DNA from 3 places in the Pseudoalteromonas sp. S3776 genome. Region 1 is predicted to be linked to each of the others. Evidence: predicted binding sites of a transcription regulator. Region 1 holds the regulator's gene; each other region holds the start of a gene.

Region 1 (8,145 bases):
TTGCAACCACAATTTTTTGACCATGCTGCGTTAAATCGCCTAACGCCTCTTGGGTATCTACATCGGTAATACGTGTACCAACAGGTACTTTCACTACTAAGTCTTCGCCCTTTTTACCTGTACAGTTACGGCTTTGACCATTAGTACCACGCTCAGCACGGTGAAAACGCTCAAATTGGTAGTCAATTAGGGTATTTAAGTTTTCATCAGCTTGTAGATAAACACTACCACCGTCTCCACCGTCACCGCCGTCTGGACCACCGTCGGGTACATATTTTTCTCGACGGAAAGACACGACACCGCTGCCGCCGTCACCAGCTTCTGCGCGAATTTCTACTTCATCTACAAACTTCATGATTACTCACTTTAGGGATTGGCTTTAATTTAACTATTATATACCCAAGCCAACACAAATGCAGGCTTGGGTATATATTTGATACATCTGAAAACAAAAAACCCCGCAAAGGCGGGGTTTTTTACTACCTTACTGATTACTCAGCTACGATAGTTACGTATTTACGGTTTAAAGGACCTTTTTGTTCAAATTGAACTTTACCATCTGCTTTTGCGAAGATAGTGTGGTCTTTACCGATACCTACGTTTGCGCCAGCGTGGAAACGAGTACCACGTTGACGAACAATGATGCTACCCGCTAGAACTGATTCGCCACCAAAACGCTTAACACCTAGGCGTTTGCTTTCTGAATCGCGACCGTTACGAGTACTACCAGCTGCTTTTTTATGTGCCATTTCTAAGTACCTCTAATTAAGCGCTAATGCCAGTGATTTTAACTTCAGTGAACCATTGACGATGGCCCATTTGCTTACGAGAATGCTTACGGCGTCTAAATTTAACAACCTTAATCTTCTCACCGCGACCATGTGAAACAACCTCAGCTGTTACTTTACCACCGTTTACGAACGGTACACCGATCTCGATTTTCTCACCATCAGCAACTAAAAGTACTGAATCAAATTCAACTGCTGCACCAGTTTCAACGTCTAATTTTTCAAGACGAATCGTTTGACCTTCAGTCACACGATGCTGTTTACCACCACTTTGGAAAACCGCGTACATAATTAACTCCGTCTGTGCGCCCTCAAATCGACGCAACTAAAATATTCTTCGATAGGGCGCGAAGTTTACGCTAATGCATAAAAACTAGCAAGCCTATTTTGTAATTAAAATGAATAAAAAGTAGCTGCATTGAGAGCAATTCAATATTTCCCCCATTTTATATTAAATTGCCCTGTTGCCAAGCGCTTTTTAGCGTAAAAATAAAATAAATTTCCGTGCAGCGATGCCTGCTCTAGAACCTACTAACTGAATAATAAACACCCACAAAAAGTCTATTAAATACACAGTTAAATACGCTAATTAAGCACTAATTCAGGTTTTTAACTCGGTTTTTTTAATGAATCGTCACAAAATATCGAGCTAGTGCATTTTTTGTTGTACAATCGGCGCCGTTCACACATAAAAATTGGCTCGGAGATCAATGGATATAAAAGCTATCCAGGCGTTAATCGAAAGCGATATGAATGACGTCAATCAACTTATACACGCGCAAATGCGCTCAGATGTGGCGTTAGTCAATCAACTTGGGCTGTACATCGTTAACAGCGGTGGCAAACGCGTACGCCCTATGCTTGCTCTATTGGCTGCAAGAGCTTTGGGCTACCAAGGTAAAGATCACATTACCTTAGCAACAATTGTTGAATTTATTCATACTGCAACGCTATTACACGATGATGTTGTTGATGAATCTAACCTACGCCGTGGTACACCTACTGCTAATGCCGAATTTGGTAACGCTGCCAGCGTGTTAGTTGGGGATTTTATTTACACCCGCTCATTTCAGCTGATGGTGGGACTTGGTAAAATGCAGATTATGCAAGTACTTGCTGATGCAACCAATGTTATTGCCGAGGGCGAAGTATTGCAGCTTATGAATTGCAACGACCCTAACACTACCGAAGCAAGTTACATGCAGGTTATTTATTCTAAAACGGCTAAATTGTTTGAGGCCGCTACAGGGCTTGCGGCTATTATTACCGAGCAAGATAATAGTGTGCTAGATGCGCTTAACTTATACGGTATGCACTTAGGTACTGCTTTTCAATTAGTTGATGATGTGCTTGATTACAACGCAGACGCTGACCAGTTAGGTAAAAATATTGGTGATGATTTAGCAGAAGGCAAACCTACCTTACCATTAATCTATGCTATGCAGCATGGTAGTGATGAGCAAAGAGCCCTTATTCGAGATGCTATTGAACATTGCAATGGTATGGATAACCTTGAGGCTATTTTAACGGCTTTAAAAGAAACCAAGGCGCTTGAATTTACAATGCAAAAGGCGCAGCAAGAAGCGGATAAAGCGATAGCCTGTTTAGACTTTTTAGCTGAATCACAGTATAAGCAAGCATTAATAAGCCTAGCGCGCATTGCTGTAGAGCGAGATCACTAAGGTCCTAGCCCTTAATTAGTAAAGGGTAATAATTTTCGAGCAATAAAAAAGCCTGCATATGCAGGCTTTTTTGTATGAAATTTGGCTATTACGCCATGAAATCGACACCTTCTTTGATGTCTTTTTTCAGCGTTTCAAGCATATCGTTTTTAGCTTTTTCTTCAAATGCGCTTAGCTCGCCGTAAGAAAGAATTTCTTCTACGCCGTTTTTACCTAAACGTACTGGGTGAGCAAAGTACTCTGCATCACCATTTTCAACAGCAACGTATGCGTAATCTACTACGTCTTCACCTTGTAGGCCTTTAACTAAAGACATACAAAAACGTGCTGCAGCAGCACCCATAGAAAGTGTAGCTGAACCACCGCCCGCTTTAGCATTTACTACTTCAGTACCTGCATTTTGGATACGTGGAGTTAGTGTAGCAACTTCTTCTTCGGTAAAGCTTACGCCTTCAACTTGAGAAAGTAGAGGAAGAATAGTTGTGCCAGAGTGGCCACCAATTACGGGTACTTTTACTGATGCTACGTCTACGCCTTTAAGCTCAGCAACAAATGCTTCTGAACGAATTACGTCAAGCGTAGTAATACCAAATACACGGCTTGCATCGTAAGTACCTGCTTTTTTGAATACTTCAGCAACGATTGGCACAGTGCCATTTACTGGGTTAGTGATAACACCCACTAATGCTTTAGGGCAGCTAGCAACAATGCCTTCTGCTAATGTTTTGATGATACCTGCGTTTACGTTAAATAAATCCGCACGATCCATACCTGGTTTACGTGGCATACCCGCTGGGATAAGTACGATATCACACCCTTCAAGCGCTTTATTTAAATCGTCTGCGCCAAAACCTGCTACTTTAACATCTGTAGGGATGTGTGATAGGTCAACCGCAACACCTGGTACAACTGGTGCAACATCGTAAAGTGATAATTCAGAACCAGCTGGTAAGCCTGTTTTTAATAATAAAGACAACGCTTGACCGATACCGCCTGCAGCACCTAATACAGCAACTTTCATTGGAATTCTCCGTAATTTGAGGTAGGAAATATTTGTGGCTCTTAAGATAATGAAATTAGCGACTAAAAACAAATTTATCCTGCTTATTTCAGGTATATTTTCGACCATAGTTGTAAACTTTGTTGGTTTATCGCAGCAAACTGGCAAGTTAACTAAACAACTGCTGCATAATTATTCATTTTTGTGTAGAATTTGCATTATAAATAACAAAAATGAATAAAGACTATGCAACCACAAGACAAACAAGAAGCACTGGTAAAAGCGTTTAAAGCACTTTTAAAAGAAGAGAATTTTGGCTCGCAAGGCGAAATAGTCGAAGCATTAAAAGAGCAAGGCTTTGACAATATAAGCCAGAGTAAAGTGTCGCGTATGCTTAGCAAATTTGGCGCTGTGCGTACCCGTAATGCTAAACAAGAAATGGTGTATTGCCTTCCCGCAGAAATGGGCGTACCAACAGCTAAAAGCCCACTGCGCCAGCTTGTTATTGATATTATGCATAACGAGATGATGATTATTATTACCACCAGCCCAGGCGCAGCGCAGTTAATTGCTCGTTTGTTAGATTCTTTAGGTAAAGCTGATGGTGTTTTAGGCACAATTGCTGGGGATGACACTATTTTTATTGCGCCTGCAAAAATTTCTGAAATTGACATTACGCTTGAGCGCGTACGCATTTTATTTGATACGGTTTAAAGCTGCTTTAAAAAACTAACTGACGGCGCAAAAAACGCTGAGCCCATATCGGCTTGAGTAAAATCAAGCCAATGGTCGTAACACTCTCCTTTTCCTATGCGGCTGTTAAGTACCTTTTCAAACGCACTTCCCGATGCAGAGCATGTAATACTTAGCATACCTTGCTCATAAACATCGCCATACGGCATGCTTTGGTTAAGCAATATTGCTTGGCCGCTCTCATTTTTTAGCTCACTTCTAGTGGCGTGGCTAGTATCTACCTTAGGCTCAATTAAAGTGTTATCTAAACGCGTGCGCCCCATAATATGCTCTTGCTCACTGAGTGATAAATGCTGCCATACACTCAAGTCATGCTTATAACGCTGGACATGAATATAACTACCTTGGTGTTCAAAGCTGTCGGGCTTATTAACCAGCGCAGTGATTCGTTTTTGCCGCCCATGCGGGGTGTCGCCTGCGTAAATAAAGCCGTTAAAGTCTCGCCCATCTAAAAACCTAAAGTTGCGAATTTGTTCAACCAGCTCTACATCGGGCGAAAACAACTTTAATATTTGCAATGCAAAAAGGTGATTAACATCTTCTCGGTCTGAGCGAATTTGGATAAATAAATCACAGGGCTGTACGCGCATAACAAAATCGCTGTGATTTATATTAGGAAAGCTTTGCAGCTCGCTTGGGATATATTCAGGTAGTATATGCGGCCAATATTGCGCGCCTATGGCCACCATGCAAGAGAGCATGGCCTCGGAGAACTGATCACTAAACTCTTCTTCAATTGCGCTTACGCGCTTAAGCTTTGCGCGCAATGACTCGTCTTGACCATCAAATACATTAAAAAATAAATGCAAACCGTGTAAGTTTGCTTCAGCACAAATCCCAGATTGCGCTTGCGCCATTGTTATTCCTTAGCTTTATAAAACACAGCGAATAACACGTTTGTTATGATTCGAAAAAATTCACCGTGTGAGGTTTTATTTTTATTATAACCTGCTCATTTATTTCAAATGACTGGCCATATTGTGCGGCAACTTCAATCTCTTGATCTGCAATTAAAACAGTGTAAACATAAGCCGAACCTATAAACCGACGGCTTAAAATGCTCACACTTTGAGGGTTATCAGCCTGCGTATTTTGCGCAAGCTCAATATGGTGCGGACGTATATACACCAGCCCTTTTATTGCACTGTGCTTATGTTCTTGCTGCGATTCCACAACACCATAAGCGGTTTCGTATTCAGTTGCCGTTAACACTTCTGCGCCTAAGTATATGCCCTGACCCAGAAACTCTGCAACCTCCTTTGTCTTTGGCTTGGCAAAAAGCTGCTCTGGCGTACCTTGTTGGGCTATTTTTCCTTGATGCATTATGGCCAACGTATCCGAAAACGCAAAGGCCTCTTCTTTTGAGTGGCTAACAAACACCGCAGAAACCTGCTGCGCTTTAATAATGCGCCGAATATCAGCAATTAACTCAAAACGCACTTGTGTATCTATGTTCGAAAAAGGCTCATCAAGGAGCAATAAGCTAGGTTTATAAGCCAGCGCTCGCGCAATAGCGACACGTTGCTGCTGGCCACCTGAGAGTTGATGAGGGTAGCGTTTTGCACAGCCAGTTAAATGCACCAGCTCCAGCATTTCCTCTACCCGGTGCTGTTTTTGAGCTTTACTTATTTTACTTAGTCCAAATGCGATATTATCGGCCACACTGAGGTGCGGAAACAGAGCATAATCTTGAAACATCATCCCAATATTACGATGCTCTGGAGAGACAAATGTATCCTTATCGCTTACGCATTTGCCCTCTATAGATACACTCCCCTGCTTTACTTCAATAAGGCCAGCAATGGCTTTTAAGGTGGTTGTTTTACCGCAGCCACTGGCACCAAGTAAACACACTATTTCATCTTGACCCACCGTTAAATCCAAATTGTTTAACACCGGTGTGCCATTGTAGTGATAACCTACACCTTGTAAATTTAAACGGCTCATTTAACTGTGTTGCTCCATAGAACGGTTAATAAAATACAAGGGGATCAACCCAACCAAAACAATAAATAAAGCGGAAATAGAAGCAAGCTCAAGCTGTTCATCGCTCACGTATTGAAATACGTGTGTAGCTAAGCTTTCAAAATCAAAAGGCCTTAATAGTAAAGCGGCTGGCAGCTCTTTCATACACTCAATAAATACAAGTAATGCTGCCGTTAAAAGCCCTCGTCGTAATAAAGGAAGATGAACTAGACGCAGTGTTTGCCCTTGGCTTTTACCCATAGATTGGCTAGCCATATCTAGTGATGGGCTAATACGTACAAAACTCGATTCTATCGCACCATGCGCTATGGCATAAAAACGCACTATGTAAGCCAATATAATAGTGACAATGCTACCGGTCAGTAATAAACCTATATCGAGGTTGTAGCTCTCAAGGGCTGTGTTTATTGAGTTCTCTAATACGCTAAGCGGTAATAACACTGCAATAGCCAGTACCGTACCTGGCAGAGCGTAGCCGGTGCTTGCTAAGCGACCTGGTATTAAAGAGTAGCCTTGCTTTGCCACGCGCTGATAAAAAACGATTAGTGTAGCAAGTATTATGCTGGCCACACTGACAATAATAGCCACTTTTAAACTTTGCCACGCGTAACTAAAAAATGCGGTGTTCCACGCTTTCTCAAAGTAAGTTATTGCATAATTTAGCAACACAAACATAGGTATAATAAAAGCAATGAGTAAAATAACACTGCAAAATGACGTAGCCAACCATGCATGTTTACCTTTAAGTTTATACAACGACTCGCTATTAACGCCCGACTGGCGCTCAAATACGGCCTGGTTACGCCGACTAAAGCGCTCCGCCATTAACGCTAAAAATAGCAGTAACAACATAACGCCTGATATTTTTGCTGCAGCTGTGAGTGAGTAATAACCAAACCATGTATCGTACACTGCGGTGGTTAATGTGCTCACTGCAAAGTAGCTCACCGTTGCATAGTCGGCCATGGTTTCCATGCTAATAAGCGCAAGGGCAGCCACAATTGAGCCACGAGAGAGTACTATGCTTACCTTAAAAAAGCTTTGCCAAGGCGATAAGCCCATTAATTGGCTCGCTTGCACTAACTTAAATGACTGCTCTCGCAGTGCGGTTTTAAAAATTAAAAATAAATACGGATACAGCACAAGTGCAATCATCACGATAGCGCCTGGCAAAGTGCGAATATCAAAAAACCAATAATCCGTTGGCGAGTGCCAATTAAACCAGTCTCTAAGGGCAATTTGAACCGGGCCTGCGTAATCTAGCAAGTCGGTATACACATAGGCTATTAAATAGGTAGGCATTGCAAGGGGCAGCATAAGCGCCCATTCAAATTGCTTTTTTCCGGGGAAGGAGCAATACGCACTGAGCCAACCAAGCGGTAGCGCAATTGCACAGCTAAGCAGGCATACGCCAAAAATAAGCAATACAGTATTGGTAATATAATCCCACAGCACGGTATCCCACAAATGAGAAAATACTTCTGAATCGCCTTGTAAAGATTCATATATCAAAAAAAACAGCGGGGCCGACAATAAAAGGCCTGTCGACCAAGCAAAGAGCTGCCATTTAGACAGCTTAAATATAAAATTCATTAAAGGTCGAACTTCACCTCATCTATTAGCTTAAGGGCTAACGGACGATATTTACTGATTTCATCGAGTGCTAGGCCATCTTCTTTAAAGCTCCCCCAAGATGCAACTAAGCTTGATAGCTCAACACCTTGCTTAACTGGGTACTCCATATTTACAGAGGCATACATGTTCTGTGCTTTGGTTTCGCTCATAAACTCAATAAGTTTAAGGGCATTACCAGGATTTTTTGCATACTTAGTAATAACAGCTCCCGATACATTAATGTGTGAGCCGCGATTTTGCTGATTAGGGAAATTAATATAAACAGACTCAGCCCATGCTTTTTGTTCGTCGTCTTGAAGCA
Region 2 (8,145 bases), on a different contig from region 1:
TTAGATAAACGGATCATACGACTCACAAAGCTTTGTGCGCCTGAATTAGTTTTATCAAACCCGCGGTTAAAGCCGCTGAAAAAACGACCGAATAACGAGCTGTTATCATGAACATGGCTTGGTTTTAAAAGCGTTGCACACAATGCTGGTGTTAAAATAAGCGCCACCAATACCGATAGCCCCATTGCTGATACCAGCGTAATAGAAAACTGACGATAAATAACACCGGTTGAGCCACTAAAAAACGCCATCGGAATAAATACCGCCGACAGCACCATGGCAATACCTACAAGCGCGCCTTTAATTTCATCCATCGATTTACGTGTTGCCTCAAGCGCAGAAAGCTTTTCTTCACTCATTACACGTTCAACGTTTTCTACTACAACAATGGCATCGTCTACCAGTAGGCCTATGGCAAGTACCATAGCAAACATGGTTAATGTATTTATTGAATAACCAAATGTGTACAAAATACCAAAAGTACCTAGCAACACCACTGGCACAGCAATCGTTGGAATAAGCGTAGCGCGGAAGTTTTGTAAAAACAGATACATAACTACAAAAACCAGTACCACTGCTTCTATTAACGTATGAACCACTTTTTCAATCGATAGCGATACAAACGGTGTAGTGTCGTATGGTACAACAACGTCTAATCCTTCAGGGAAAAACGCCTTAAGCTCTGCAATTGCAGCTTTTACACCTTCGGCTGTATCAAGGGCATTTGCACCACTGGCAAGCTTAATACCTAAGCCCGATGCAGGTTTTCCATCGTAACGTGCTACAACACGGTAGCTCTCGCCGCCGAGCTCTACACGCGCTACATCTTCAAGGCGTACAAACGAGCCATCAGCGTTTGCTTTTACTATAATTTGTTCAAACTCTGCTGCGGTTTGCAAACGGCTTTGCGCTGTCACCGTTGCATTGAGCTGCTGGCCTTCAACCGCTGGCATGCCGCCTAATTGACCAGCCGATACTTGCGCATTTTGGGCACTAATTGAAGTGCTAATATCCGCAGGTGTTAATTTATAATTTTGCAGCTTAGCTGGATCTAACCAAATACGCATAGCATATTGAGAGCCAAATAACTGAACTTCACCTACCCCTTCAACACGCGAGACAATATCTTGCACATTCGATGAGACATAATCACCAATGTCGATATTGGTCATACTGCCGTCTTTTGATACAAAACCTAAAACCATTAAAAAGTTACGTGCAGATTTTGCCACCGATACACCCTGTCTTTGTACTTCTTCAGGGAGTAAAGGGGTCGCTGTGGCTAACTTGTTTTGCACTTGCACCTGGGCAATATCTGGGTCTGTGTCGGCGCTAAATGAAAGCGTAAGCGTAGCTGAACCGCTCGACTCAGATGTAGATGACATATACAACAAGCCATCAAGTCCTTTCATTTTTTGCTCTATAACCTGAGTGACCGTATCTTCTAATGTACGAGCTGATGCCCCAGGGTAAGTAGCGGTAATGCTAATTGCTGGCGGTGCAATTGACGGGTATTGTGCTATGGGTAAGCTTTGAATAGCCAACACACCTGCAAGCATAACCACGATGGCAAGTACCCACGCAAAGATGGGTCTGTCGATAAAAAATCGTGACATTAAAACTCTCCGTTATTACGCTTTGTCGGCTGTTGCAGACGGTGAAACTTCTGAAGGGCTAACTGGTGCACCTGGGCGAATTTTTTGTAAGCCTTCAACAATTACTTTATCGCCATCAGCTAAGCCTTCGGTTACTAACCAGTCAGAGCCAATCGTTCTATCTACTTTTAACACGCGGCTTTCAACGGTGTTTTCTTTGCTTACCACCATAGCTGTTGGCTCGCCTTTTGTATTACGGCTAACTCCACGTTGCGGCACTAAAATAGCATTTTGTTTAACGCCTTCAACCACTGAGGCACGCACGTACATGCCAGGTAACAATAATTTGTCAGGGTTTGGGAATTTAGCCCGTAAAGTAACGGATCCCGTGCTTGGGTCTACAGTCACTTCTGAGAACTGTAATGTGCCTTTGAGCGGGTAAGCTGAACCATCTTCCATTTGCAGCTCAACATCAGTTTGTGATTGTGAATCAACACTTAAAGTGCCTGATGCAATGGCTTTTTTGAGTTGGGTTAGCTCGTTACTTGATTGCGTTAAATCGACATAAATAGGGTCAAGCTGAGTCACTGTTGCAAGTGCTGTCGATTGGTTTGCACTTACAAGTGCACCAACGGTAACACTCGACTTACTAATTTGTCCGCTGATTGGTGAAGATACGTGGCTGTAATCGAGATTAATTTGTGCAGACTTAAGCTGGGCCTTTGCTGTTAATAGTTCGGCTTTTGCTTGTTTTTGCGCGGCATCGGCCTCGTCATAGTCCTGTTGACTTACGGCTTTAATTTTTAAAAGCTCGCTATAACGTGACGCTTTTGATTTAGTGCTCGCAATACTTGCCTCAGCGCGGGCTACAGCCGCCTCGCTTGCTGCAAGATCTGCTTCAAAGGTCGCGGGGTCAATTTGGTATAGCGCTTGGCCTTTTTCTACTTGAGCCCCCTCTTTAAATAACCGAGACTGCACAATGCCGCTTACTTGCGGGCGGATCTGTGCAATTTGAAAAGCACTAACGCGACCAGGAAGTTCCTTTTTTAATGTAAGCGCTTGGCTTTTTAAAGTAATAACACCGACAGGTACTGCTTGTGGCGCTGAAGCTTGTTGCGACTCAGCTGCTTGATCGCAACCTGTTAAAGCAACAGACCCAATAAGAGCTGTTAATACAAATAAAGCGGTGCGAGAACGCTGCATGATAAATACCTTTTAATCTATTTATGTCTAGAGTGAACGATCATTCTAAAGTAAATTTAAAGGATAATAAATTAAAACAGCTTCAAATTTACACTAACTTACAGTTGCATAATTAAACTACGCCATAGGTGGTAGTTGGTGTTAATTAGATGAAAATTAAATAAAACAGTATGAAAAATAAACTTAAAAGCGATTCGCTAATTACCTACGCGCAACAAAAAAGCCAAGCTAAGCTTGGCTTTAAACGTAAATTTAGGTCTAGTTCTTAATTCGGGACACCAGTAATTGCTCTACTCTAATCCCCTCAACATCAACTACTTCAAACTTAAACCCGTTAAAGCTTAAATCTTCAGCCCGTTTAGGAATACGCTTCATTGTGTATATTAAAAATCCGGCCACCGTTTCATAATGCATTTGCTCAGGAAACTCTTCAATATCTAATACTTTTGCTAAATCAGTAATGGGGGTTAAGCCATCTACCAACCATGAGCAATCATCACGCTTTACAATAAGTTCATCGCCTTGGTGGGTAATTAAATCGCCCATAAAGCCTTTCATTAAATCTTTTACAGTCACAATGCCAACCAATAACGCATACTCATTTACCACTACCGCAAACGGTTTAGCGGCACTTTTGAATGCATTTAACGCCTCAGATAGGCTCAAAGTTTCGGGCAGGTAAAAAATATCAGTCTCTACTAGCTCTTGTTTAATGGTTGCAAGCTCACCCTTAAGCACTTGGCGTAATATATCTTTTAACTCAACAGAGCCGCGTAATTTATCTAAATTCCCTGATACCACTAAAAAATGATTGTGGGGGCTTTCAATAATTTTAGTGGCTATATCGTGGCTGCTTTCATCTAAATCAAAATACACTATTTGGTCTCGCGGAGTCATCACACTCGATAAAAAGCGCGCCTCTAGTTCAAACACATTGCCGATTAGCTCGTACTCTTGCTGTTGTAAGCTACCGTATTCTGCACCTGCCTCCATCATCGCCACAATGTCTTCTGTAGTCACACTATCTTCTCGCTCTGCAGGTACTTTAAATAGGCGCAGCACACAATTAGTTAAACCATTAAAAAACATAACTAATGGTGAAAGTGCAAACGTAACCCAACGCATAATGATTACCACACGCACTGCAACTGCTTCGGGCATGATCATAGCTAAGCGCTTCGGCATTAAATCAGCAAATAAGATAAACAAAGAAGTAATAGTAAAAAACGAAAATATAAAACTGATTTTATCAAGGTGAGCGCCTTGATAAAAAAGCATCAATACATTTTTTACATAGGGCGATAAAGCTTGCTCACCAACAATCCCACCTAAAATAGCAATGGCGTTTAGGGAAATTTGAATCATTGCAAAAAACGCCCCTGAATTTTCTTGCAACTTTAATACTGCACGCGCGTTATCACTGCCTTCATCGGCCATCACACGTAGCTTAATTTTACGCGACGCTGCAATGGCGATTTCCGACATAGCAAATAACGCACTCATCAAGATCAATAAGCTAATCCCGATCAAATCACCCATTTAACGCTCCAAAAGTTAGCGCTTTTTTCAATAAAAAGCAGCTGATTATAGACGCTTTTTTGAACGCGGCAATTTATATTTGCGACTTTACAAAAAAACCAGTAAGTCATTGATTATAAATCACTTGTTTTTATATTTAGCTTCATCAAAAGCGAGGGAGAGTCTATCTTGTAGGCTTTGTGGCATGTTTTTATTACAGGCAAAATACAAAGGGGAATTTTGTGTATTGAGCGTTAATATAGGTTCTAATAACTTTAGCTTTGGCTCAAATTGTGCTCGGTAGTTAAATTGTTTTTTACTTAAAATAACAAAGTCGAGAATATCTTGCCGTGTGCTTATTAATTTATCTATTTTGTCTAAGCTATCAATTATAAGTAAGTTTTTAGACTCACTGAAGCCACGCTCTAACAAATAATGGTGGCTAAAATTGTCCCTAAGCACCGCTGTTTTATATTGTTTAGCATCGTTAAGCGTTTTTAAGCGAATATTGCGCGATTTGAGCGCATAAATAGCAGAGTCAAAACTTTCAAGTTCAGCCACCCAGCTAAATTTATCTTCGCGTTTAGGCAGCCTTACAATAGAAAATATACAGGTATTTGTGTCTCTTAAAACTGCGTTATAAGACACAGCCCAACTTTGCGCTAGCATAGTGTATTTTATATCTGTGTTGGCAAGTGCGTTTCTTACTTTGTCTACAGAACGCCCTGCTAGCCGATTGTTCTCATCAATATACTGAAAATCGGGGAATACCTCGGTCACTATTGTAATTTCAGCTGCATTGAGCCTTATGCATACAAAGCACAACAAAAGTACATACAACTTCATTCAGCTTCGCCTCAAAACTAAACAGATATTAACAAATTATAGCTGAGAGTAGCTGAACCGCTAGTTTTTAATCTAGCCCTATACGCTGATAGGACTAGATTTTTTATAACTATTTATTCATTGCGCCGATCAAAAACGCTGAGATTTTTGCGCCTTCACGTAATGTAGTTTCCGAGCTTGCTTGCCCTACCAACGAGCTGTCGGTAAACGGGGCTATTTCCATCATATCAGCGCCGGTAATAGGAAACTCATCAGCAATAGCCGATAAAATATCAAGTGCGTGCTGTGGGGTTAAACCGTTATCTTCTGGCGTGCCCGTTGCTGAGGCAAACTCCGCATCAAGTGCATCTATGTCAAAGCTTACATACACTTCATCTACGTTATCGGCTTTGAGCTGTGCAATGGTTTCAGCCGCAACCGCTTTTGCGCCACGCTCTATAATCTCTGACGCCCAATGTTGTTTTACACCAAAAGTGCTTTCCCAATGCGACTTAGGTTTACCGCTTGAACGAATACCAAACTGGATCAGGTGATGGGGCGCTGGTAAAAACTCTAATATATGTGTACACCACGAGCCAAAGCATAAATCAATGCCTAAGCGCTCTACTAATAAGTCAGTATGTGCGTCAAAATGAATTATAGCAGTACGCTTACCTTGCTCACGCTTTGCTTTTAAGTACGCTTTAGTGAGTGGGTAGCTAATTGAATGATCGCCACCAATGCCAAAAATACCCTTGTCTTTAAACGTTGCATAAAAGCTATCGCACACGTCTTCAGTAATTGAAAGCGGGCTTACGTAATAGTCATCATTTTCATCACCGTAAAGGGCTTTTTGACAATTAGAAATGGTTGCATCGTTTAAGTATTTATCGTGCAATAAGTGAGGAATTACCCTCACATCGCCTAAATCGAATGAGTGACACTGCGGTTGTTGATCTATCAGCGCAGAGCGCAAAAATAATGGCCCCCAGTTTGCTCCACGTAGAATGCCACCGCCACAATCTGAGCTAATACCTAACATAACCGCTTTATGAGGAGACTCAGGTAGCTGTGTTAAAGAGTTTCGCCACAAAACATCAACATTCTCGCTTTGCCCATATAATTTATTACGTAATGCCGCTTTACGCTCTTTGGCGGTATTCACGGTAAATACACCGTCGCCTGGGGCACATAAACAGTGCTCTACTTTACGTTTAAACGCGTCAAATTGTGTGCTCATAATAAATCCTATACTTGTGTTTTTATTCATGCGGTTTTGATTAGTTATGCAAATATTAAAATTATCGGCTTAATTACCTAAAACACCCTACGCGCTGACTTATTGAACTAGCAATTAATACACGCTTAAAAAATCGATGTTTAAATAAAGCCAAAATTAAGGCATAACCACTTGTTATAAAACAATTAAAAACGTTTTAAACCACATACTGATAAATTGAAATTATCACCATAAACAATACATATAGGCTCTAAATTAACAAGTCAACTCCTCTTGTTTTAACACCCTTTAAGCCTATGATTTAATATTCAGTGTGGATGAATAAAGCCAGCATATACGTGTATTTTTCAACATCGGACATACGTCCTGTACATAGTTTACATTTGCCGCAATGATGCTAAATTGACAACAAATTTTTATAAAAAGGCTTAGTTATGGAAAAGGTATTTCACTTAGGATTATGTATTGACGATTTAAAAGGGGCGCAGCTTGCTATTGTCCCTGGTGACCCGGATCGTGCTGCACGCATTTCTCAATTCCTAGACAACCCAACCTGCCTTGCTCAAACACGTGAGTTTCATGTTTATTTAGGTCAGTTGAATGGTCACTCTGTAGTGGTTTGTTCAACCGGTATTGGCGGCCCGTCTACATCTATTGCAGTAGAAGAACTAGCGCAACTTGGTGTACGTACTTTTTTACGTATTGGTACTACAGGTGCGATACAGCCACATATTAACGAAGGTGATATTTTAGTAAGCCAAGCATCAGTGCGTTTAGATGGTGCAAGCCAGCACTTTGCGCCGCTTAGCTACCCTGCGGTATCAGACTTTTTTGCTACGCAAGCTATGGTGCAAGCATGTAAAAACCTAAACATTGATTTTCATATTGGTATTACAGCATCAAGCGATACGTTCTACCCAGGTCAAGAGCGTTACGATACGCACTCTGGCTATGTACCAAAGTCATTACAAGGTAGCTGTGAAGAATGGCAAAACCTAGGCGTAATGAACTACGAAATGGAGTCGGCTACATTATTTACCATGTGTGCAGCCCTTGGCCTTAAAGCTGCGTGTGTTGCCGGTGTGTTGGTAAACCGTACTCGTCAAGAAATTCCAAATGTTGACCACGGTGAAATTGAGAAAAAATCTGTAGCAGTGGTATTAGAAGCCGCAAAAGTACTATTAGGCTAATCCTTATTAGCACTTTAATTAATCGTATAAAGCACAGCAATTGCTGTGCTTTATTGTTTTTAGCTTAACTTAAACTCTGATTACCCAGCGGTGCGCTAATCAATTTTATTTCAGGTAGGTTGTCAAAGCTTGCAAGTACTGCACGCGCTACTCCCCCTTGGTTTTCACGACCTTGTGTTTCTAACAGGGTGATTGATTTAACCGTATTACCATTAAAACTAAGTCCCGCCAAAAACAGCTGGCTAAGCGCACTTTGCAGTGGCGAAAGGCTTGGGCTATAAGCTACGTTTTCTGCATAACTGCCGTAAAAATCACCATCGGCAAAGGTACTAATTTTAACAGCACTAAAATTTTGGCTATAGGGTACATACGCATTTAGCGCCATGGCTGCTAATTTGCCATCAAGCTCAGTATTAGCAAACGCTTGCTGATGAGGCTTTGGATTAAACAAACTAAATTCGTTACCTAAATCGGTAGGCCCAAATGAATGTGGTAGTAAATCAGCGAGTTTAAAATGCTTCTCTGGCAGTAAAATATCAAACTCTTTAGCATCGGCCAGCTCGTTCATAAACTG
Region 3 (8,145 bases), on a different contig from region 1:
ACTAGTGGCCAAATATATTTGCTGTATTTAGTTGCGCCATCCAACCCCATTTTACCTTGGTACTTTTCAAGCAAAGGTATCAGCACTGCAAGAGCGACAAACAAGCAAATTAAAATAACAAATATATTCATTTCTAAACCTTATTTATGGTAACTCATGGCCTTTGGCGCTTACATACAATGCATACCAATGTTCGCGACTTAACTGCACGTTTAGCGCATCGCATGAAGCAGCAATACGCTCAACGTTCGTTGTGCCAATAATAGGTTGTATCATTGCAGGGTGGCGTAATAACCAAGCTAAAACAATCGCCTCAGGCGTAGTATCGTAAAGTGCAGCAAGCTTATTTACGAGTATGCTGGTATTTATATCGGCTTGCGATGCATTCGATAAATCCCCACCGGTGTATAGCCCTTGGCATAAACTTCCCCAGCTTTGTATTTGAATATCAAAATGGCGACAATACTCTACACTGCCCGGTGTAAAGTTAAGATCTTTTCCATCTGCATTACCGGCATACACGCCTTCATCAACAAATTGGTGTTTTTGTAAACTTGCTTCTATTTGGTTAGCCACAATAGGCATATCTAGGGCATGTTGTAAAAAGTTCATTTGATGCTGCTGCATGTTCGATACGGCAAAATTACGTACTTTGCCGCTTTCTTGTAGGCAGCTAAACACTTGAGCAATTTCTTCTACTTCCATTAGCGGATCAGGGCGATGAAGCATAAGCACATCGAGGTAATCGGTGTTTAAACGCTTAAGTGAGCCTTCAACTGATTCTTCAATCCACTTTGCCGAAAAGTCATAGCGCTTAGGGCCTTTATCATCTTCAAAGCGTATACCGCATTTAGATTGAATATACATATGCTCGCGCAGCTCTGGTCGTTCACCAAGTGCTTGGCCAAATACCTGCTCGGCTTTGCCAAAAGTATAAATATCGGCGTGATCAAAAAAATTAATACCGCCAGCTATGGCTGCATCAATACACTCGTGAGTTTGTTTTAAATGCTCTTTGGTTATGGCGTCTTTATTCCAACCGCCGCCTAGGCCCATACAGCCAAAAACGAGTCTACTAACATGAGGTAAATATTTTGCCAAAGGGGTGTTAAGCATGGTGACTATCCTTATTAGTGTGCATAGCCCTCACTGTAAACAAAAACACGGTTGCAAACAAACTTTAATATGCACTGTTTTATAGACATAAAAAAAGCGCAGTAAACTGCGCTAATCGGTTGGATTAAATCTTAAATACTAGCCAACAAGGGCCAGTAATATACCCGCGGCTACGGCACTTCCTAGCACCCCAGCTACGTTTGGCCCCATAGCATGCATAAGTAAAAAGTTATGTGGGTTATTCTCAAGCCCAACTTTGTTCACTACACGCGCCGCCATCGGTACTGCCGATACACCCGCAGCACCAATTAAAGGGTTAATAGGTGTTTTAGAGAGTTTGTTAAGGCCTTTTGCCATAAACACACCCGATGCTGTACCAATAGCAAAAGCAAGCGCACCCAGTACTAAAATACCAATGGTTTCTACTGTTAAAAAGTCATCTGCAGCAAGCTTAGAGCCAACCGCCAACCCTAAAAATATAGTCGTTATATTAATAATTTCGTTTTGGGCACTGTTACTCAGTCTATCTACAACACCCGACTCACGCATTAGATTACCCAAACAAAACATACCTACTAGCGGTATTGCTGCTGGTAAAAACATTGCTGTTGCAGTAAGTACCATAAGTGGAAAAATAATTTTTTCCTTTTTAGACACTTTACGCAGCTCTGGCATTTTAATTTGGCGCTCTTCTGGCGTTGTCAGTGCACGCATAATTGGTGGCTGAATAATTGGCACAAGTGCCATATATGAATAGGCAGCTACGGCTATTGCACCTAGTAAATCAGGAGCAAGCTTTGATGCTAAAAATATCGCCGTCGGACCATCAGCACCACCAATAATCGCAATAGCCGATGCATCTTGAAGCGTAAACTCAAAACCTGGAATAAAGTTAAGTAAAATTGCGCCAAATAAGGTCGCAAAAATACCAAACTGAGCTGCAGCTCCCAGTAATAACATGCGAGGATTTGCTATTAGCGCACTAAAGTCAGTTAGTGCACCAACCCCCATAAATATTAATAGCGGAAAAATACCGGAATCAATACCCACATAGTAAACTGAGTACAAAAGCCCACCAGGCTCTGATAGCCCTGCAACAGGAATATTAGTTAATATCGCGCCAAAGCCAATTGGCAATAAAAGCAGTGGCTCAAAGTTTTTAGCTATTGCTAAAAACAATAATAAACAGCCTACTGCAATCATTATCAAGCCAGGAAACGTAAAGTTAGCAATGCCGGTAGCATGCCAAAGGTTTAAAATACCTTCCATTAAAGCTACTCCTACGCCATCGCTATAATTGCATCGCCCGTTGTCACAGCATCACCTTCAGACACTAAGACCTCAGCCACAGTACCTGAGTGCATTGCACGAACTTCGGTTTCCATTTTCATTGCTTCCATAATAACAACCACATCGCCTTCGTTTACGGCTTGGCCTGCTTTTACTTTTACTTTAAAAATATTACCTGCTAATGGGGCATTCAGTGTTTCACCTGATGCAACCGATGCAGATTGTGGTAAATGCTCTGAGTCTTTAAGCGTTACCTCTTTAAGCTCGCCACCTTGCGCAACCACGACATCATACACTTTACCGTCAACTTTAACGCTGTATTGCTCAGCGCTAACACCTTTGTTACTTGCAGGTTTTGCAGCAGGCTTAGCGTTAGTGTCATCGGCGCTTGGCGCGGCTTCAAAGGCATCTGGGTTGTTACGGTTTTTAATAAACTTAAGGCCAACCTGTGGGAATAATGCATAGGTAAGCACATCATCTATTTGCTCATCAGCAAGTGTTAAACCTTGCTCTTGCGCTTCTTTTTGTAGCTCGGCTTCAAGCGATGCAAGTTCAGGGGCTATATTATCAGCAGGGCGGCACGTAATTACATCCTGACCATCAAGCACTCGCTCTTGCAACTCTTTGTTCATAGGTGCGGGTGTTAAACCATATTCGCCTTTTAAAACACCGGCGGTTTCTTTGGTAATTGTTTTATAACGCTCACCCGTAAGCACATTAAGTACTGCTTGTGTGCCTACAATTTGCGATGTTGGAGTAACTAACGGGATAAAACCTAAATCTTCACGCACGCGTGGGATCTCAAGCAATACTTCATTTAGCTTATCTGCTGCGCCTTGTTCTTTAAGTTGGTTTTCCATGTTGGTTAACATGCCACCAGGTACCTGCGCGAGTAAAATACGGCCATCAACACCTTTAAGGCTCCCCTCAAAGGCAGCGTACTTTTTACGTACATCTCTAAAGTAAGCGGCTATTTCTTCTAGCTGGTTTAAATCTAATTCAGTATCGCGTGCGGTTCCCTCAACAATTGCCACTATGGTTTCTGTCGCTGAATGACCATAAGTCATACTCATTGAAGAAATAGCGGTATCAAGCATATCAATGCCTGCATCGATGGCTTTTTGATACGTCGCTGTACTTAGTCCTGTCGTTGCATGGCACTGCATAGCAATAGGGATTGAGACCGTTTCTTTAAGCCCTTTAATAAGTTGCTCAGCATCGTAAGGTTTTAATAAGCCCGCCATATCTTTAATACAAATAGAGTGACAACCTAAATCTTCTAGCTGTTTTGCAAGGGTTAACCACATATCAAGCGTATGCACTGGGCTTACAGTATAAGAAATTGTACCTTGCGCGTGAGCACCTACTTTTACAGCCGCTTTGATTGCAGTTTCTAAGTTACGTACATCGTTCATGGCGTCAAAAATACGAAATACATCTACACCATTTTTGTGAGCTCGCTCTACAAACTTTTCTACCACGTCATCGGCGTAGTGGCGGTAACCCAATAAATTTTGTCCGCGTAATAGCATTTGCTGTTTAGTATTGGGCATTGCTTTTTTAAGGGCACGAATACGCTCCCACGGATCTTCACCTAAATAACGAATACACGAGTCAAATGTAGCGCCGCCCCACGACTCAATAGACCAATAACCGGCATCATCAAGTTTGCTAGCAATAGGTAGCATGTCATCTAAGCGCATACGAGTTGCAAGTAAAGACTGATGAGCATCGCGTAAAACAAGCTCTGTTAATTTTAATTTAGCCATGTGTGCCTCTTATTTATTATTTGATTTGTACTGAGCAATGGCAGCACTAATAGCAGCGATGTGCTCGCTTGGCACACCTTGAGATTTTAAAGATGGTGATTTAACCGGTATTGCAACTTCAGCCACATCAAAACGAGCAACCAAGTTAGACATAAGTGTTACAGCACCAATCAATATTGAAAGAAATATAAACACACCCACCATGCCGGTAAGCATCAAGCTACCTGCGGTTGTGAGAACAGCTCCTATATCCATTTTTCTCCCCCTGCACTATATAGCGATATAAAAAATCGCTTTATTTAAATAATTATTCACCAAATGATAACAAAACTTTTAACTTTGTCCACCACCTGTCAATTGGTAAAACCAATTAAAATTAAACTAACATACAGTCACAATAGTTAACATAGCTAATAAAGGGTAAAATTAGCTTAGATATAGATGATATAAATAACCGTTATAGGCAAAGATTATATGGTTAAATCCAAAACAACTTAAAAGTCATAAAAAATAGTAAGTTAAATAACAGCGAAAAACCCACTGTGGTTAAAAATGTAAATTGGTCTTACCAAGAAAGTAAGCGGCAGCATATAAAAAATATTAATTTTTCTACTCTATTTACAATAGTGTGAATAAGTTACATCGTTAAACGTAAAACTTACCAATCCTAAATTTACAATCTTCGCTCATAAAACCATAACACATTGAAAATTAACAAAATTAAACTCTGGCACGCAACTCGCATTATTACTTTCGAACGAATTTGATAACCAAGGAGAAAACAATGTTACGCTGGACAATTACATTTTTAGTTATTGCTTTAATCGCTGCAGTGTTAGGTTTTGGTGGTATCGCAGGTGCCGCAGCTGGTATAGCAAAAATTATATTTTTTATCTTTTTAGTACTTTTAGTGATTTCTTTAGTATCAGGTGCACTGCGCGGTAAATCGCCCAGGTAGCCACTAACACTTAAAAACACTAATTAATTAACACATACAAGGAATTACATTATGAACTCTACAACTTTAAAAGCAGCACTAATCGCGGTATTTGCAGGTTTCTTTATGATGGGCTGTGAAGACAACCACGCAGAAGAAGCAGGTGAGCGTATTGATGAAGCAGTAACTGACGTGCAAAACTCTGTAGAAGATGCATGTGAAAATGTAAAAGAAGGCGTTAACGCAGAAGAAACTAACTGTTAATCTGCTTGGTAACGTAAAAAAACGGCTTTTAATAAGCCGTTTTTTTATGCGTAAACAAAAAGCTGCTTCTACCTATTTAAGTACATAGCAAATATTAACGGGTGTGATTTTTACACTAGCTTGGTAAAATAGCGAAAACTATTATTTATTAGCAATTATGGCACTGACCACCACTTACACACTCGATAAACCCTACTACTACGAATGCTTTGACGAGTCCCACTCTTATAGTAAAGCTGCCAAGCCAAAATACTTTTTGCTGGCATTGCTGGTGTGCTTAGGTTTAATTAGTATTTACGTTATAGACGATCATTACCTAGGGTCATTTTTAATAATGCTGGGTGTTTTAGAATGCATTGCCTTTTATTACCGTAGGCCTTGGTGGGTTACGCGCCAAATGTTTAGTCGTGCTTCGGGCTCAACGGTTACTCTTTCGTTTACCGATGACGCTATTAGCACCGAGAATCATTATAAAAGCCATACATTTAAGTGGGCAGAAATAACCCATATTATTAAAACCAACCACGGCTACTTAGTGCACCATAATAAAGGTATGCAATATATTTCTAGCAGTGTATTAACCGATGAAATGCGCGATTTTATAAACAAAAAAGCCACTCAGTGAGTGGCTTTTGGTATAGCTAAGTGCATTACTCAGCTAAATATACGTGTTGATTAAGCATTGCCCGGATTAGGGTTAGACTTTTCAGCTTGTATACGCATGTAAATCTCTTCACGATGCACTGAAACGTCTTTAGGTGCGTTAACACCAATTCGAACTTGATTTCCTTTAACACCTAATACAGTAACAGTTACTTCGTCACCAATCATTAGGGTTTCACCTACTCTACGAGTTAGTATTAGCATTCTCTTGCTCCCATGTTCCAATAAATTATAAGATTCCGCTTGACCATTTTAATGAAAAATTGATTGAAAAGTAAGTAAAAACTCCCAAACTATCCATTTTCTGTTAAAAATTCTGAGTGTAACGCTCTTACTGCTAGCTCTAAGTACTTCTCATCAATTAAAACCGATACCTTGGTTTCAGATGTCGATATTAAAGCTATGTGTATGCCTTCTTGCGCCAATGCATCAAAAAATTGATGCGCTACACCACTGTGAGACTTCATTCCTATGCCAACAGCCGACACCTTTGCAACTGTTGTATCACTAGAAATGCTATCAGCCTGCAGATTTACCTGTTGTTGAGAAAGTAAATCGTGTGCTTGCAAATAGTCATTTGAATGCACAGTAAAAGCATAGTCTATTTTTTCAAAGTTATGATTAACTTGACTAATCATATCTATTTCGATGCCATTTTCTGCAAAAAGTTTCAAAATTTTTGTAAGAGAATGAACACAGTATGGTACGCCATGTACCTTTATCAAGCATTCGTCACGATTAAATGCAATCCCCGACACAACCTCAGTTGGCATATCGCTCTCCTCAAAACTTATTAGCGTTCCTTCATCGGGCTCAAAACTCGAAAGCACCCTTAGCGGCATTTTATGATTACCAGCCGACTCAACAGCACGAATATGCAATACTTTTGCGCCTAAGCTTGCCAGCTCTAGCATTTCGGCAAACGTTACATGGCGCATTCGCTGCGCGTTTGGTTCTACACGAGGATCTGTAGTGTATACGCCATCAACGTCGGTATAGATCTGACATTCATCGGCTTTTATTGCCGCGGCTATTTCTACCGCAGAGGTATCGGTGCCGCCGCGTCCAAGGGTTGTAATATTCCCCTCTACATCGCGCCCCTGAAAACCGGCAATAATTGCAATTCGATTATGCTCAAGCTCATGCTTTAAACGCGTCGCAGCCACCTCTTCAATACGGGCTTTACCAAACATGTTATCGGTTTGAATATTAACCTGGTCGGCTAGTAGGCTTACAGCAGAATGGCCACGCTTTATAATAGCCATAGCAAGGAGCGAAACAGAAACCTGCTCCCCGGTGCTTATTAGTACGTCTAGTTCTCGGCTACTCGGGCGAGTATCTATTTGCTTGGCGAGATTGATTAAGCGGTTGGTTTCTCCCGACATGGCCGACAGAACCACAACCACTTGATGCCCTTGCTGCTTCGTTTTAACAACAAGGTCGGCGACCGCTTCTATTCGCTCAATAGAGCCAACCGAAGTGCCGCCAAACTTTTGGACAATAAGTGCCACGTAAGCTTAAACTTTCTCGCTTACCCAGGCAGTCACGCTCTCAAGCGCAGCGTTTAAGTTTTCAGGCTGAGAGCCACCCGCTTGTGCCATATCAGGACGACCGCCCCCTTTACCGCCTACTTGGCCAGCCATGTGGTTTACGAGCTCACCGGCTTTAACTTTACCGGTTAAATCTTTTGTTACACCGGCAATTAGGCTCACTTTTTCACCACTGGCAACACCTAGAGCAATAACACCTGAACCAATCTTGTTTTTAAGGTCGTCAACCATGCCACGAAGCGCTTTAGATTCAGTCCCTTCAACATTTGCCACAAGTAGCTTAACGCCATTAATTTCAACAATCGAATCAAGTAAAGACGCACCCGCTGCACTGGCTAACTTATCGTTAAGCTGTGCAATTTGCTTTTCAAGGCCTTTAGACTTTTCAAGAAGCGCAGTTACTTTTTCAAGTACCGATGCGCTATCACCTTTTACCAGCGCCGCTACATCGTTAAGCTGTTTTTCTTGCTCGCTCACATAGGCTACTGCATCTGCGCCTGTTACTGCTTCAATACGGCGTACGCCCGCAGCAATACCGCTTTCAGATACAATTTTA

What was found. Region 1 encodes ArgR, which controls arginine synthesis, uptake and breakdown. Its sites were predicted from a motif close to ANTGAATANNTATTCANT; they were not measured.
Region 2: a site for ArgR is predicted at 6,417-6,434, ahead of CWC16_RS01715 (arginase family protein). Genes of this name have one in related genera too.
Region 3: a site for ArgR is predicted at 4,474-4,491, ahead of CWC16_RS15935 (OadG family protein). Genes of this name have one in related genera too.

The regions. Positions count from the first base shown of each region.
Region 1 is NZ_PNCU01000041.1:15,534-23,678, forward strand. It holds gene cgtA (Obg family GTPase CgtA) at 1-355, opposite strand, end outside; gene rpmA (50S ribosomal protein L27) at 492-749, opposite strand; gene rplU (50S ribosomal protein L21) at 766-1,077, opposite strand; gene ispB (octaprenyl diphosphate synthase) at 1,499-2,470, shown strand; gene mdh (malate dehydrogenase) at 2,559-3,491, opposite strand; gene argR (transcriptional regulator ArgR) at 3,717-4,184, shown strand; gene CWC16_RS15605 (Dyp-type peroxidase) at 4,181-5,080, opposite strand; gene CWC16_RS15610 (ABC transporter ATP-binding protein) at 5,124-6,170, opposite strand; gene CWC16_RS15615 (ABC transporter permease) at 6,171-7,802, opposite strand; gene CWC16_RS15620 (Fe(3+) ABC transporter substrate-binding protein) at 7,802-8,145, opposite strand, start outside.
Region 2 is NZ_PNCU01000002.1:110,499-118,643, forward strand. It holds gene CWC16_RS01695 (efflux RND transporter permease subunit) at 1-1,616, opposite strand, end outside; gene CWC16_RS01700 (efflux RND transporter periplasmic adaptor subunit) at 1,632-2,798, opposite strand; gene paeA (polyamine export protein PaeA) at 3,057-4,337, opposite strand; gene CWC16_RS01710 (substrate-binding periplasmic protein) at 4,458-5,162, opposite strand; gene CWC16_RS01715 (arginase family protein) at 5,272-6,381, opposite strand; gene udp (uridine phosphorylase) at 6,816-7,571, shown strand; gene cdd (cytidine deaminase) at 7,636-8,145, opposite strand, start outside.
Region 3 is NZ_PNCU01000042.1:57,607-65,751, forward strand. It holds gene CWC16_RS19900 (hypothetical protein) at 1-131, opposite strand, end outside; gene CWC16_RS15920 (aldo/keto reductase) at 145-1,116, opposite strand; gene CWC16_RS15925 (sodium ion-translocating decarboxylase subunit beta) at 1,255-2,385, opposite strand; gene oadA (sodium-extruding oxaloacetate decarboxylase subunit alpha) at 2,397-4,175, opposite strand; gene CWC16_RS15935 (OadG family protein) at 4,185-4,430, opposite strand; gene CWC16_RS15940 (DUF1328 domain-containing protein) at 4,960-5,133, shown strand; gene CWC16_RS15945 (hypothetical protein) at 5,185-5,376, shown strand; gene CWC16_RS15950 (YcxB family protein) at 5,534-6,001, shown strand; gene csrA (carbon storage regulator CsrA) at 6,052-6,243, opposite strand; gene CWC16_RS15960 (aspartate kinase) at 6,333-7,550, opposite strand; gene alaS (alanine--tRNA ligase) at 7,557-8,145, opposite strand, start outside.